Linked DNA regions of Heyndrickxia acidicola. Each later gene encodes a partner of the first gene's protein in a complex. Links are inferred from orthologs where the notes say so. Each region holds a gene or a part of one and is shown on either strand. Other genes may lie near its edges. The genes, in order: accB and accD.

Region 1 (3,286 bases):
TAACAGGTGTACTCGTTGTTGCTGAGGGAGCTGGAGATATAGCTATAAAGGCACTGATAAAAGAGGCTGTTTCCACCGCTTTGGATGTGCCATCCTATCGAGTATCTGTTATGCCTAAAAAAAATTAAGGGGGAATTTTACATGTTACTTAAAAAGCAAACAGTTTGGTTATTGACAATGCTAAGTCTAGTTGTGGTGTTATCTGTCTATTATGTTACTTCAGAACCCAAATCAAGTGATTTGTCAGCGATGGACAAGGTATCCCAAAATACTAAAAGTCAAAACAAAACTCAAACAACTGCCGATAATAAGAAGAATATTAAAGTCGATACTACAAATGCTACTGATGAAGTATTTGAAACCATTCGGATGGACCGCCAGGATAAATTCAGCAAGCAAAAAGAAGAACTGACAAATAAATTAGCCTCTACGTCCCTATCAGCAGAGGAAAGAAGCAAAGCAGCAGATGAAATGCAGCAGCTGACGGCCAATGCCCAAAAGGAACAGGTTTTAGAGAGCATGATTAAGTCTCAGGGCTATTCAGATGCTTTAGTAGAAGTAGATCCTGGAAATGAAGTTCATGTAACAGTAAAATCAAACAGCCATAGCAAAACAGCTGCAAATAATATCGTACGGCTGGTATCGGAAGAAATGAATGCTGCACAAAATATAGCAGTAGTATTTCAAAAATAGGACTGGGGAAGTTTTCCTCAGTTTTTTTATTGTTTAGCTCTGTTAATTTTCTATGTTGAAAACTGCTCGTTTTTTTGCTCATTTTACAGTACAGAAAGAAAACAACAAATTCCTTTAACAAAGCCAACTGTTTAAAAGTGTATAGCTAGGCTGAATTTAAGTTTTTACCTTGAAGATTGAAGCGGATAAACGATACTCCTGCGGGATGAGCAGACTAAGGGAGACCCCAAAGGAGCAGGTTTCACCGGCAATCAATTTATTAGAAAAAACTAATTTTAATTTATATAGAAATGATGATAACTGATTCAAATATTGAATTTAGGTTCACTCTTATCGTATGATATTAGTAGTTCGTCTTTTTAAAGAGAACTGGTGCCATACATAAAAAAAAGTTTGGTATAATATAAAATGAAAGCTCACGGTAATTGAATCTGTGACGGTAAATACTTCATAAGACAAGAAAAACAAGAGCTTGTTCTTACAAATTTAATGAAGAGGTGTAATTATGTTGAAAGTGCAAGAAATTCGTGAATTAATCAAGCTTATTGACCAATCAAGCATTGATGAATTTGAATACGAACATGAGGGTGCATCCATTAAGATGAAAAAAAATACGGGTGTGACGGTTGTAGAACCTCAGTATGCAGTACAAGCCCCTCCTGCAGCTGTTATTCCTGCACAGCCAATCCATCATGAGAGTATTGCAGCTTCCCCTGCTCCGGCTATTTCTGAGGTTCAGAAACAAGAATCTGTTTCAGCAGTGAATGATGCAAATCTACATAAAATTGTTTCTCCTATGGTAGGAACATTTTATGTATCTCCATCACCGGACAGTGATCCTTATGTACAAGAAGGCTCCAAAGTCCAAGCAAACACAGTTGTTTGTATTGTTGAAGCGATGAAGCTATTTAATGAAATTGAAGCAGAGGTAGATGGCGAAATCGTTGAAGTCCTTGTTAAAGATGGACAGCTTGTAGAATATGGACAGCCATTGTTCCTAGTAAAGTCCAAGTAAGGAGCGAACTGATATGATTAAAAAAGTACTAATCGCCAATCGCGGTGAAATCGCGGTCCGTATTATCAGAGCATGCAGGGATATGGATATTGAAACTGTAGCAGTGTATTCCGAGGCAGATAAAGAGGCTCTCCATGTCCAGCTTGCTGATGAAGCATACTGTATTGGACCAAAGGCATCAAAAGACAGTTATTTAAACTTTACCAACATTATTAGTGTTGCAACACTTACTGGATGTGATGCTATTCATCCAGGATACGGCTTTTTAGCCGAAAATGCGGATTTTGCTGAACTATGCCGTGAGTGCAATGTAACATTTATTGGTCCAAGCCCTGAAGCAATTTCGAAAATGGGGACTAAGGATGTTGCCCGTGAAACGATGAAAGCGGCTGGAGTTCCGATTGTTCCAGGTTCACAAGGGGTAATAAAAGATATTGAAGATGCAATTCAAATTGCGAATAAGATTGAATATCCAGTCATTATTAAAGCAACAGCCGGCGGTGGCGGAAAAGGTATCCGTGTTGCAAGAAATGAAGAAGAGCTGATCAAGGGAATCAATATTACCCAGCAGGAAGCGGCTACTGCATTCGGTAACCCGGGTGTCTATCTTGAAAAATATATTGAAGATTTTCGCCATGTGGAGATTCAGGTTATGGCTGATCAATACGGCAATGTCATTCACCTTGGCGAACGCGATTGCTCTATTCAAAGAAGGCTTCAAAAACTTCTGGAGGAGTCGCCTTCCCCTGCGCTGAACAGTGAAATCAGGGAACAGATGGGACAAGCAGCTGTCAAGGCTGCCCAAGCGGTTGACTATACAGGAGCAGGTACTGTTGAATTTATTTATGATTACAACAATGCAAAATTTTACTTTATGGAAATGAACACAAGGATACAAGTGGAACACCCAGTTACAGAAATGGTAACGGGAACGGACCTTATTAAACAGCAAATCCTGGTGGCTTCCGGTGAAAAATTAACTCTCGCTCAGGAAGACGTGACATTTAACGGCTGGGCCATTGAATGCCGTATTAATGCTGAAAATCCTGAGAAAAATTTCATGCCTTCACCTGGTAAAATCAATATGTATCTTCCGCCGGGAGGGATAGGCATCCGCATTGATTCAGCTGCATATCCTGAATACAGTATTCCGCCGTATTATGACTCTATGATTGCAAAGGTTATTTCTTATGGTGCAACAAGAGAAGAAGCCATTGCCAGAATGAAACGTGCTTTAAGTGAATTTGTTGTTGAAGGCATTCACACAACTATCCCTTTTCATTTAAGACTATTGGAACACGAAACATTTGTTAAAGGTGATTTTAATACGAAATTCCTTGAGAAATACGATGTGATGAAATAATTTTAATAGTGGAGGGGTCTTTGTATGGCTGAAATGAATCAAATGCTAGAAATGGAACAAGAAGGCGACGACTACGGTAAAGTAGAAATTGCACCGGAAGTGATTGAAGTAATAGCAGGCATAGCTGCTTCCGAAGTCGAAGGTGTTGGGCAAATGCGAGGCAATTTTGCAAGCGGTGTTGCAGAGCGCCTTGGCAAAAAAAACCATGGGAAGGG
Region 2 (3,196 bases), 320 kb from region 1 along the record:
TCGAACGTCATCCTGAAATAGTATTTCATCCCGCAGACGATTATGGTATATTATTGTAGAGACATTGTGGTCTGACCACTGGAAAATTAAAGGAATTGCCAGTTTGCTGCAATGGAATGCGTGTGAATAAAACAATAAATAATTCTTGCTTTTACGTGAGGATGAGTGATGAGTTAGTGAAATCAGCGAATAGTAATACTAAGGTATTTCAGGAAATAGTAGGCCAAATAAGACAAATCGTTTCAGATGATAAGCTTTTGCCTGGAGATAAGCTCCCTTCGGAACGTGAATTATCAGAGCGCCTCCATGCAGGACGCTCTTCTGTGCGTGAAGGATTGAGGGCGCTGGAGCTGCTTGGATTGATAGAAACAAGAAGAGGGGAAGGCACTTTTCTTCGAGATTTTACTAACCATCATTTAGTGGAATTAATCAGTACGTTCATTTTACAGGATGAAAAAGTAAAGCTGGATGTCTTAGTTACGAAAGGCCTAATAGAAATGGATGCAATCCGCACTATGGTTGATAATGATTTCAATGTACAAGCCATTGAAGAATTAAAATTGAAATTAACCAAAGGCTATTACGGAAATACGGATGAATTCTGGAACGATTTGTATTCGGTAACGCCAAATAAGCTGCTTTATAAAATTTGGTTGATCCTCAAGGACTATTCATCAGGTTTGCATACGGTGAGGGAAGAAAAAATTACTGACTGCAAACTCAAGCTTTTAGATGCTATCCTGAACCGAGACCTTGGCCGTGCTCTTAATGTACACGGGGAGCTGCGGGAAATGTCGTTAAGCAATTGACATGGTCTAACAAAATTTTAATTTTTCATACGTTACATTTACACAGGAAGATACAAGAAGAAAACATATTATAAAATCTGCATTTTTAATTTACATGCTAGTTCTAAATGCAGAGGATTAGAACCCCTGCAGCTGATAAATAATCATCGGCTACAAAACTAAAAAAAGCAGAAGGGGCGGACAGCCCCCTAAAAGCCAGACAAAGGAGGAGCAACCTTTGCTAAAAGACTTTTTTTCAAAACCAAAAAAGAAAAAATACGCAACGATACCTTCAGACTCTACAAGGAAAGATGTTCCTGAAGGTATTATGTCAAAGTGTCCAAGCTGCCGTAAAATTATGTATACAAAAGAGCTGGAAAAAAATTTAAAGGTATGCCTGCACTGTCATTATCATTATCCAATGAATGCATTTGAAAGGGTAGACAGTTTTCTTGATGAAGGGACTTTTAAGGAACTCGATCACGATTTGAAATCCGTAAACCCTTTGAATTTTCCTGATTATGTGGAGAAGCTGGAAAAAGATATTAAAAAGACCCATATGAATGAAGCAGTACTGACAGGGTCGGGAAAAATAAACAATCATGACATTGTAACAGCCATTATGGATTCTACGTTCAGAATGGGAAGCATGGGTTCTGTTGTTGGAGAAAAAATAACCAGGGCAATTGAAGAGGCAGATAAGCTGGGAGTTCCTTTTATTATCTTTACAGCCTCCGGGGGGGCCAGAATGCAGGAAGGCGTTTTGTCCTTAATGCAGATGGCAAAAACAAGTGCGGCTCTTCAAAAGTTCAGCCATAATGGCGGATTAATCATCTCTATCATGACGCATCCGACAACAGGCGGGGTTTCTGCCAGTTTCGCGTCTTTAGGAGACTTTAATTTTGCCGAGCCACAGGCATTAATTGGCTTTGCCGGAAGGCGCATCATCGAGCAAACCATTAGGGAAGAACTTCCTGAGGATTTCCAAACTGCTGAATTTCTTCTTAAGCATGGACAGCTGGATGCTGTTATCCCAAGGGAAGAACTAAGGGATAAAATCACCACAGTCCTTGAAATTCATCAACAAGAAGGTGAATTAACATGGTAAATGAATTAGAATTTGAAAAGCCATTAGTCGAGCTTCAAAAGAAAATAGAGGAATTAAAAGAGTTTACAAAGGATTCAGATGTGGACCTTACTTCTGAAATTACCAAACTTGAAGCCAGATATAAAAAACTCGAAAATGAAATTTATCAAAGCATGAAGCCTTGGGATAGGGTTCAGGTTGCAAGGCATCCAAACAGGCCGACTACTTTGGATTATATTAAGCATCTGTTTACTGATTTCTTTGAGCTTCATGGAGACCGGTTATTTGGGGATGATGAAGCCATTGTCGCGGGCATTGCCAAGTATAAAGGACTTCCTGTGACAGTAATGGGCCATCAACGAGGCAAGGATACAAAAGAAAATATTAGACGGAATTTCGGCATGCCCCATCCTGAAGGATATCGAAAGGCATTGCGCTTAATGAAGCAGGCGGATAAATTTAATCGTCCGATCATTTGTTTTATAGATACAAAAGGAGCTTATCCGGGCAAGGCTGCGGAAGAGCGGGGACAAAGCGAAGCGATTGCTAGAAACCTATTTGAAATGGCTGGATTAAGCGTTCCTGTCATTTGTGTTGTTATTGGAGAAGGCGGAAGCGGAGGGGCTTTAGCGCTTGGACTTGGGAATCACATCCACATGCTTGAAAACTCCATCTATTCCGTTATCTCACCAGAAGGAGCTGCATCCATCCTCTGGAAGGATGCATCAAAAGCCAAGCTGGCTGCAGAATCAATGAGGATTACAGCTCCGGATTTGAAAGAGCTTGGAATCATTGATGATATTATTCCGGAAGTAAAAGGCGGTGCACACAGGGATATTAAGGCTCAAGCCGAATTTATCGGAAGTGCTCTGGAAAAATCCCTGAAGGAATTGCTGCCATTAACATCGGAACAGCTTATTGAAAGCCGTTATGAAAAATACAAGATGATGGGCAAGTTCTCTGAAGAGAAGGATTACGCAAATATTTAAAATGGTTAGGCAATTGATGGTATTCAATTGCCTACTATATTTGTTTTTAAACATCTACATATCATTTTAAAGCGAAATCAACATATGAATTTTAATGTGAAGGTAACGCTTACAGTAATTTTATATTTTTGAATGTATTTCCTTTCGTTTGAATTCGTTGAGAATACATGGCGAAAGTGGTATTTTAGAATTATTCAAGGGCTCTTATTTATTCTTTTAAGCGTTTCTTCAAGCAGACAAGATCTTTTTATTACTATTTTGGGGTGATAAGTGTGAAACGTATTGGAGTTCTGACAAGCGGGGGCGATGCGCCCGGCATGAATGCTGCCATT

What was found.
Region 2: the proteins of accB (region 1) and accD are in contact, whole or in part, in a solved structure (PDB 8UXZ), measured with the Escherichia coli proteins. The link is inferred for Heyndrickxia acidicola from one-to-one orthologs.

Annotation. Positions count from the first base shown.
Region 1 is NZ_KV440953.1:379,270-382,555, forward strand. What follows is about bases 1-2,953. They hold accB (acetyl-CoA carboxylase biotin carboxyl carrier protein), read left to right. Parts: upstream 1-1,198; coding sequence 1,199-1,708; downstream 1,709-2,953. Other genes in these bases: spoIIIAG (stage III sporulation protein AG), read left to right, coding at 1-128; A5N88_RS01730 (SpoIIIAH-like family protein), read left to right, coding at 142-693; accC (acetyl-CoA carboxylase biotin carboxylase subunit), read left to right, coding at 1,722-2,953. Outside these bases: more of accC, read left to right, coding at 2,954-3,071; A5N88_RS01745 (Asp23/Gls24 family envelope stress response protein), read left to right, coding at 3,096-3,286. UniProt on the Escherichia coli protein: This protein is a component of the acetyl coenzyme A carboxylase complex; first, biotin carboxylase catalyzes the carboxylation of the carrier protein and then the transcarboxylase transfers the carboxyl group to form malonyl-CoA.
Region 2 is NZ_KV440953.1:60,078-63,273, forward strand. What follows is about bases 99-2,961. They hold accD (acetyl-CoA carboxylase, carboxyltransferase subunit beta), read left to right. Parts: upstream 99-1,026; coding sequence 1,027-1,896; downstream 1,897-2,961. Other genes in these bases: A5N88_RS00240 (FadR/GntR family transcriptional regulator), read left to right, coding at 177-809; accA (acetyl-CoA carboxylase carboxyl transferase subunit alpha), read left to right, coding at 1,890-2,864. Also shown: dnaE (DNA polymerase III subunit alpha), read left to right, coding at 1-21; pfkA (6-phosphofructokinase), read left to right, coding at 3,137-3,196.